DNA from 3 places in the Carnobacterium mobile DSM 4848 genome. Region 3 is predicted to be linked to each of the others. Evidence: a T-box and tRNA genes for the amino acid it is inferred to sense, from the RefSeq annotation. Region 3 holds a T-box; the other regions hold tRNA genes.
The links. The T-box of region 3 lies ahead of tyrS (tyrosine--tRNA ligase). A T-box ahead of a tRNA ligase gene usually reads a tRNA of that ligase, here a tRNA-Tyr.
Positions count from the first base shown of each region.

Region 1: it encodes a tRNA-Tyr, which carries the amino acid that the T-box ahead of tyrS (tyrosine--tRNA ligase) is inferred to sense. The anticodon was not compared.
Region 2: it encodes a tRNA-Tyr, which carries the amino acid that the T-box ahead of tyrS (tyrosine--tRNA ligase) is inferred to sense. The anticodon was not compared.

Region 1 is NZ_JQMR01000001.1:254,526-256,768, forward strand. It holds rRNA gene BR87_RS01040 (23S ribosomal RNA) at 1-594, shown strand, start outside; rRNA gene rrf (5S ribosomal RNA) at 686-801, shown strand; tRNA gene BR87_RS01050 (tRNA-Asn) at 813-885, shown strand; tRNA gene BR87_RS01055 (tRNA-Ser) at 943-1,031, shown strand; tRNA gene BR87_RS01060 (tRNA-Glu) at 1,045-1,116, shown strand; tRNA gene BR87_RS01065 (tRNA-Val) at 1,126-1,198, shown strand; tRNA gene BR87_RS01070 (tRNA-Asp) at 1,216-1,291, shown strand; tRNA gene BR87_RS01075 (tRNA-Phe) at 1,332-1,404, shown strand; tRNA gene BR87_RS01080 (tRNA-Tyr) at 1,418-1,501, shown strand; tRNA gene BR87_RS01085 (tRNA-Trp) at 1,533-1,606, shown strand; tRNA gene BR87_RS01090 (tRNA-His) at 1,641-1,713, shown strand; tRNA gene BR87_RS01095 (tRNA-Gln) at 1,724-1,795, shown strand; tRNA gene BR87_RS01100 (tRNA-Cys) at 1,832-1,902, shown strand; tRNA gene BR87_RS01105 (tRNA-Leu) at 1,934-2,017, shown strand.
Region 2 is NZ_JQMR01000001.1:266,000-268,242, reverse strand. It holds gene BR87_RS01200 (arginase family protein) at 1-372, opposite strand, end outside; tRNA gene BR87_RS01195 (tRNA-Leu) at 889-972, opposite strand; tRNA gene BR87_RS01190 (tRNA-Cys) at 1,004-1,074, opposite strand; tRNA gene BR87_RS01185 (tRNA-Gln) at 1,111-1,182, opposite strand; tRNA gene BR87_RS01180 (tRNA-His) at 1,193-1,265, opposite strand; tRNA gene BR87_RS01175 (tRNA-Trp) at 1,300-1,373, opposite strand; tRNA gene BR87_RS01170 (tRNA-Tyr) at 1,405-1,488, opposite strand; tRNA gene BR87_RS01165 (tRNA-Phe) at 1,502-1,574, opposite strand; tRNA gene BR87_RS01160 (tRNA-Asp) at 1,615-1,690, opposite strand; tRNA gene BR87_RS01155 (tRNA-Val) at 1,708-1,780, opposite strand; tRNA gene BR87_RS01150 (tRNA-Glu) at 1,790-1,861, opposite strand; tRNA gene BR87_RS01145 (tRNA-Ser) at 1,875-1,963, opposite strand; tRNA gene BR87_RS01140 (tRNA-Asn) at 2,021-2,093, opposite strand; rRNA gene rrf (5S ribosomal RNA) at 2,105-2,220, opposite strand.
Region 3 is NZ_JQMR01000001.1:1,645,600-1,647,842, forward strand. It holds gene BR87_RS07830 (VOC family protein) at 1-229, shown strand, start outside; T-box leader at 698-916, shown strand; gene tyrS (tyrosine--tRNA ligase) at 989-2,243, shown strand, end outside.

The sequences.
Region 1 (2,243 bases), 1.4 Mb from region 3:
TGGAAATCATTCGTAGAGTGTAAAGGCAGAAGGGAGCTTGACTGCGAGACCTACAAGTCGAGCAGGGACGAAAGTCGGGCTTAGTGATCCGGTGGTTCCGCATGGAAGGGCCATCGCTCAACGGATAAAAGCTACCCTGGGGATAACAGGCTTATCTCCCCCAAGAGTCCACATCGACGGGGAGGTTTGGCACCTCGATGTCGGCTCATCGCATCCTGGGGCTGTAGTCGGTCCCAAGGGTTGGGCTGTTCGCCCATTAAAGCGGTACGCGAGCTGGGTTCAGAACGTCGTGAGACAGTTCGGTCCCTATCCGTCGCGGGCGCAGGAAATTTGAGAGGAGCTGTCCTTAGTACGAGAGGACCGGGATGGACACACCGCTGGTGTACCAGTTGTTCTGCCAAGGGCATTGCTGGGTAGCTATGTGTGGACGGGATAAACGCTGAAAGCATCTAAGCGTGAAGCCCCCCTCAAGATGAGATTTCCCATCACGTAAGTGAGTAAGACCCCTGAGAGATGATCAGGTAGATAGGTTGGAAGTGGAAGTACAGCGATGTATGGAGCGGACCAATACTAATCGGTCGAGGACTTAACCAATTTTTTAAACGGTGAACGAACGGTTTAAAACCAACTTTACAGTAAACAATACCCAGTTTTGAGAGAACAACGTTCTCTTATATGCAAGATGTGCGGTGGCAATGGCAAGAAGGTCACACCTGTTCCCATGCCGAACACAGCAGTTAAGCTTCTTAGCGCCGATGGTAGTGAAGGGTTTCCCTTTGTGAGAGTAGGACGTTGCCGTGCATCTTTTTTATTCCGCAATAGCTCAGCTGGTAGAGCGCATGACTGTTAATCATGATGTCGCAGGTTCGAGCCCTGCTTGCGGAGTTACATAGTTGTCTATGGAAAAAAGTAACCAAATGAGAGTGTTAACAGAACCAACTTGGAGAGTTGTCCGAGCGGCCGAAGGAGCATGATTGGAAATCATGTAGGCGGTGCACACTGTCTCAAGGGTTCGAATCCCTTACTCTCCGTTACACTAATTTCGGCCCGTTGGTCAAGTGGTTAAGACACCGCCCTTTCACGGCGGTATCACGGGTTCGAATCCCGTACGGGTCATGTACTTCAGGAGGTTTAGCTCAGCTGGGAGAGCATCTGCCTTACAAGCAGAGGGTCAGCGGTTCGATCCCGTTAACCTCCATTTTACGCAATACTATTGGTCTCGTGGTGTAGGGGTTAACATGTCTGCCTGTCACGCAGAAGATCGCGGGTTCGATTCCCGTCGAGACCGCCATTTTTATTGACGTATGTAATGAACCGAAAGGTTCCAATATGGCCTGGTAGCTCAGTTGGTAGAGCACTTGATTGAAGCTCAAGGTGTCGGCAGTTCGATTCTGTCCCAGGCCACCTTTTTTAAAGCGGAGGGGTAGCGAAGTGGCTAAACGCGGCGGACTGTAAATCCGCTCCTTCGGGTTCGGCAGTTCGAATCTGCCCCCCTCCACCATTTATTTAAAAAGAATAACCTTATTTTAAATAGGGGTATAGTTTAAAGGTAGAACTATGGTCTCCAAAACCATCAGTGTGGGTTCAATTCCTACTACCCCTGCCATTTTTAAAATAATGACGAGATAATTCATACCATGGCGATTGTGGTGAAGTGGTTAACACACCGGATTGTGGTTCCGGCATGCGTGGGTTCGAACCCCATCAGTCGCCTTTTTATTTTTGGGCTATAGCCAAGCGGTAAGGCAAGGGACTTTGACTCCCTTATGCGTTGGTTCGAATCCAGCTAGCCCAGTTTTTTACAATAAATACAACACTCCATTTTAAAAATGGCGGTATAGCCAAGTGGTAAGGCAGAGGTCTGCAAAACCTTCATCACCGGTTCAAATCCGGTTACCGCCTTATCTGATAAATGGGACGTTCATCTTATCTTGCCGGCGTGGCGGAATTGGTAGACGCGCTGGACTCAAAATCCTGTGCCCGCAAGGGCGTGCCGGTTCGATTCCGGCCGCCGGTATTCTAAAAAAAGTAGTATCAATTGTTTAACGACTGTTGATACTACTTTTTTATGGTCTAATTTTGGTTCTTTATCGAATTGTGTTGGTCATGCTTAATAATGAAATTTCCTCCGGAATTTACGCGTCTGCTTGCAAGAGCCATGGGGACGACTGGAGCCTTACATGTCTCCAGCCTTTCAAGCCTCAAACGAAGCCTAACCGCTTCGTAATTCGCATTGAATCCTT
Region 2 (2,243 bases), 1.4 Mb from region 3:
AACTTTTTTTAAATTAGGTAAATAAAGAACTGCATCATTTATCCAAGACCCGCAAGAAATCAAGTCTTTGTAAGCAAGCTTTCCAGCGTCATTATGGTGATCATAGACAATCAAAGTAAAAGAAGTTTTTATCTTTTTCAATAGCCCATAAGACAAGTAATGAAAATTTCCATTACCCAGAAAGAAAAGCTTGGATGTTGATTGAGCATCTATTCTTTGAAAGATAGTCTGCATTGCTTCTGCAGAACATATTGCATTTGTCCCGTAAATATCCGCAATATCAATTATGCACGAGTAAAGGTCTTGATAGATTTTTTCAATACTATCCTTGTACTTATTACTAATAATGGTTACATTACTTTCATTTTGCATTCACTACCAGCTCCTAACTGCTTACTTTCTATTATAGTATCCGTTTTCATTTTTACAATAGAAATCTTAAGGCACTTAATAAAAGGTATTAAGCATATAGCTTTTAGGTTCCATTATTTTTCCAGTTCATTTAACTACATAACCTCTTCAATTAACTACTATTAAAAAAAGTGCCTTTCAGCACATTTTGAAATCACCACTACCTGTTATCGAAAAGAAAGGCTCTTTTTCGTGTTGGTAATTCTTAAATAGTGAAATTTCCTCCGAAATTTATGTGTCTGCTTGCAAGAAGCCATGGGATCGTCTGGAGCCTTATCTGTCTCCAGCCTTTCAAGCCTCAAACGAAGCATAACCGCTTCGTTTGAGGCTTGAATCCTTTACATGGCTGCAAGCAACCACTATTCCTCCAAAAACATCAAGATTGTAGAATAGATCCATTTTGCTTAGCAACATCAAAAATGATAGAACCAAAGAAAAAAGCACCAACAGTACAAAGACTGCTGGTGCTTTTTAGAATACCGGCGGCCGGAATCGAACCGGCACGCCCTTGCGGGCACAGGATTTTGAGTCCAGCGCGTCTACCAATTCCGCCACGCCGGCAAGATAAGATGAACGTCCCATTTATCAGATAAGGCGGTAACCGGATTTGAACCGGTGATGAAGGTTTTGCAGACCTCTGCCTTACCACTTGGCTATACCGCCATTTTTAAAATGGAGTGTTGTATTTATTGTAAAAAACTGGGCTAGCTGGATTCGAACCAACGCATAAGGGAGTCAAAGTCCCTTGCCTTACCGCTTGGCTATAGCCCAAAAATAAAAAGGCGACTGATGGGGTTCGAACCCACGCATGCCGGAACCACAATCCGGTGTGTTAACCACTTCACCACAATCGCCATGGTATGAATTATCTCGTCATTATTTTAAAAATGGCAGGGGTAGTAGGAATTGAACCCACACTGATGGTTTTGGAGACCATAGTTCTACCTTTAAACTATACCCCTATTTAAAATAAGGTTATTCTTTTTAAATAAATGGTGGAGGGGGGCAGATTCGAACTGCCGAACCCGAAGGAGCGGATTTACAGTCCGCCGCGTTTAGCCACTTCGCTACCCCTCCGCTTTAAAAAAGGTGGCCTGGGACAGAATCGAACTGCCGACACCTTGAGCTTCAATCAAGTGCTCTACCAACTGAGCTACCAGGCCATATTGGAACCTTTCGGTTCATTACATACGTCAATAAAAATGGCGGTCTCGACGGGAATCGAACCCGCGATCTTCTGCGTGACAGGCAGACATGTTAACCCCTACACCACGAGACCAATAGTATTGCGTAAAATGGAGGTTAACGGGATCGAACCGCTGACCCTCTGCTTGTAAGGCAGATGCTCTCCCAGCTGAGCTAAACCTCCTGAAGTACATGACCCGTACGGGATTCGAACCCGTGATACCGCCGTGAAAGGGCGGTGTCTTAACCACTTGACCAACGGGCCGAAATTAGTGTAACGGAGAGTAAGGGATTCGAACCCTTGAGACAGTGTGCACCGCCTACATGATTTCCAATCATGCTCCTTCGGCCGCTCGGACAACTCTCCAAGTTGGTTCTGTTAACACTCTCATTTGGTTACTTTTTTCCATAGACAACTATGTAACTCCGCAAGCAGGGCTCGAACCTGCGACATCATGATTAACAGTCATGCGCTCTACCAGCTGAGCTATTGCGGAATAAAAAAGATGCACGGCAACGTCCTACTCTCACAAAGGGAAACCCTTCACTACCATCGGCGCTAAGAAGCTTAACTGCTGTGTTCGGCATGGGAACAGGTGTGACCTTCTTGCCATTGCCACCGCACATCTTGCATATAAGAGAACGTT
Region 3 (2,243 bases):
GGCTTTTTATGTAGACGATATCCAAAAAGCTGTTGAACAGTTCACTCAGTCAGGTGGAAAGCTTCTGTCTAAGTCAAATAAACTTTCTTCTGCTGCCGAGAGCGGTTTTGGAAACCAATTTGTGTATGGTCGAGCTCCTTGGGGCATGCTGGTTGAAATGATCAGTTATCCAGCAGGTATAAATTATCCAGCTGACAGCCAACCTAAACGGTGGACGCCAGCTCAATGATGTACAGTATAAAACGTCCGTATGGATTGGATAAAAATGATTGAAGACCATATGATGAATCAAATAGCAACGATATGGTACGTAAAAGCATATTATGGACCTTATCACTTTGATAAAATTAACAATATGGTACACAAATACCTTTTAAGGACCGAAATGATGAAACTTCTTGTGCTTTATGGTACTTAAATCAATTTATCGAGAGAATTTTAAAAATTTGTGCTTTTCGGCAGTTATCGAAAATGTTCGATATAGACTAAAGAATTTTTAGTTTTTGTGAAAATCTAAATTGAGTTGCTTTACTGCATCGCTGATACAAAGCTCTATATAATTGTTTAATCCATAGAAAAACTTCAATGTATATAAATAATACCCTTGCTATTTTCTAGATTTTTCTCAGCAAATTAAGCAAATCTGTCAATTGACAATTCTCTGCTGGTTGACTATACTAAAAACAAACTTATAGCACTATTTACGATGAATGAGCATAGTAGCAAAAAGGATGTTGTCACTAGAAAGCTAGTGGGTGATGGAAACTAGCACAACCCTTTTTCGCGAATTACACTCTGGAGTAACTTGATTAACCTCAAGCGTCCTACTGGCGATAACAGTAAATGAGCGGTCAGCAACTTTGCAGTAAAATTTGTTGGCAAATTGGGTGGTAACACGAAATTTTTCGTCCCGATGAAAAGATGATTTTGTCTTTTCATCGGGACTTTTTTATTTGTTTTTAACAATACAGAAAAAGGAGCTTAAAAAATGAATATTCTTGATGAATTAGAATGGCGCGATGCCATTAACCAACAAACAGACGAAACAGGTTTAAGAAAATTAATTGAACAGAAACAAATAGCTTTGTACTGCGGGGTTGATCCAACGGGCGACAGTATGCATATTGGTCATTTGATCCCTTTTATGATTTTGAAACGATTCCAGTTAGCTGGTCACCGTCCCGTCATTGTTATCGGCGGAGCAACAGGTTCCATCGGCGACCCTAGTGGAAAATCAGAAGAACGTACGTTGCAAACAAGAGAACAAGTTCAAAACAATGCCGATAAATTAACCCGTCAAATGGAAAAATTATTTGATGCAGGGAAAAATGAAAAATCGATTCGTATGGTCAACAATTTGGATTGGACGAAAGATATCAGTTTACTAGATTTCTTACGCAATATCGGAAAAAGTTTTAACATCAACACCATGCTGGCTAAAGACATTGTTGCCAGTCGTTTAGAAACGGGTATTTCATTTACTGAATTTACGTACCAAATTTTACAATCTATCGATTTCTTACATTTGTACCAACATGAAAATGTTCAATTGCAAATCGGCGGCGCAGATCAATGGGGAAACATTACAGCTGGTTTAGAATATATTCGCAAACAAGAAGGCCCTGAAGCTGAAGTTTATGGCTTAACCATTCCATTAATGTTAAAAGCTGACGGAACGAAATTCGGAAAAACTGCTGGCGGTGCTGTTTGGTTAGACCCAGAAAAAACTACTCCTTACGAATTTTACCAATTCTGGTTAAATCAAGATGACCGTGATGTCGTCAAATACTTGAAGTACTTTACCTTCTTAACTAAAGATGAAATCGAAGCGTTAGCTGAAAAAATAACAACTGAGCCGCATAAACGGGAAGCACAAAAAACGTTGGCCCGTGAAATGACATTATTTGTCCATGGTGAACAAGCATTGAACGATGCTGAAAAAATCACTGCAGCTTTGTTTTCTGGTGATGTAAAAAGTTTGACAGCTGATCAGATTGAAGAAGGCTTCAAAAACATGCCGACTTTCGAAGCACCTAAAGAAGAACGCAACATTGTGGAATGGCTAGTAGATGTTGTCGGTATTGAGCCTTCTAGACGTCAAGCCCGCGAAGATATTACTAATGGCGCACTTTCCATGAATGGCGAAAAAGTAACCAACGTTGATGCCATCGTAACTCCTCAAAATTCTTTTGATGAACGGTTTATTTTGATCCGTCGAGGGAAGAAAAAATATTTCTTAGTAA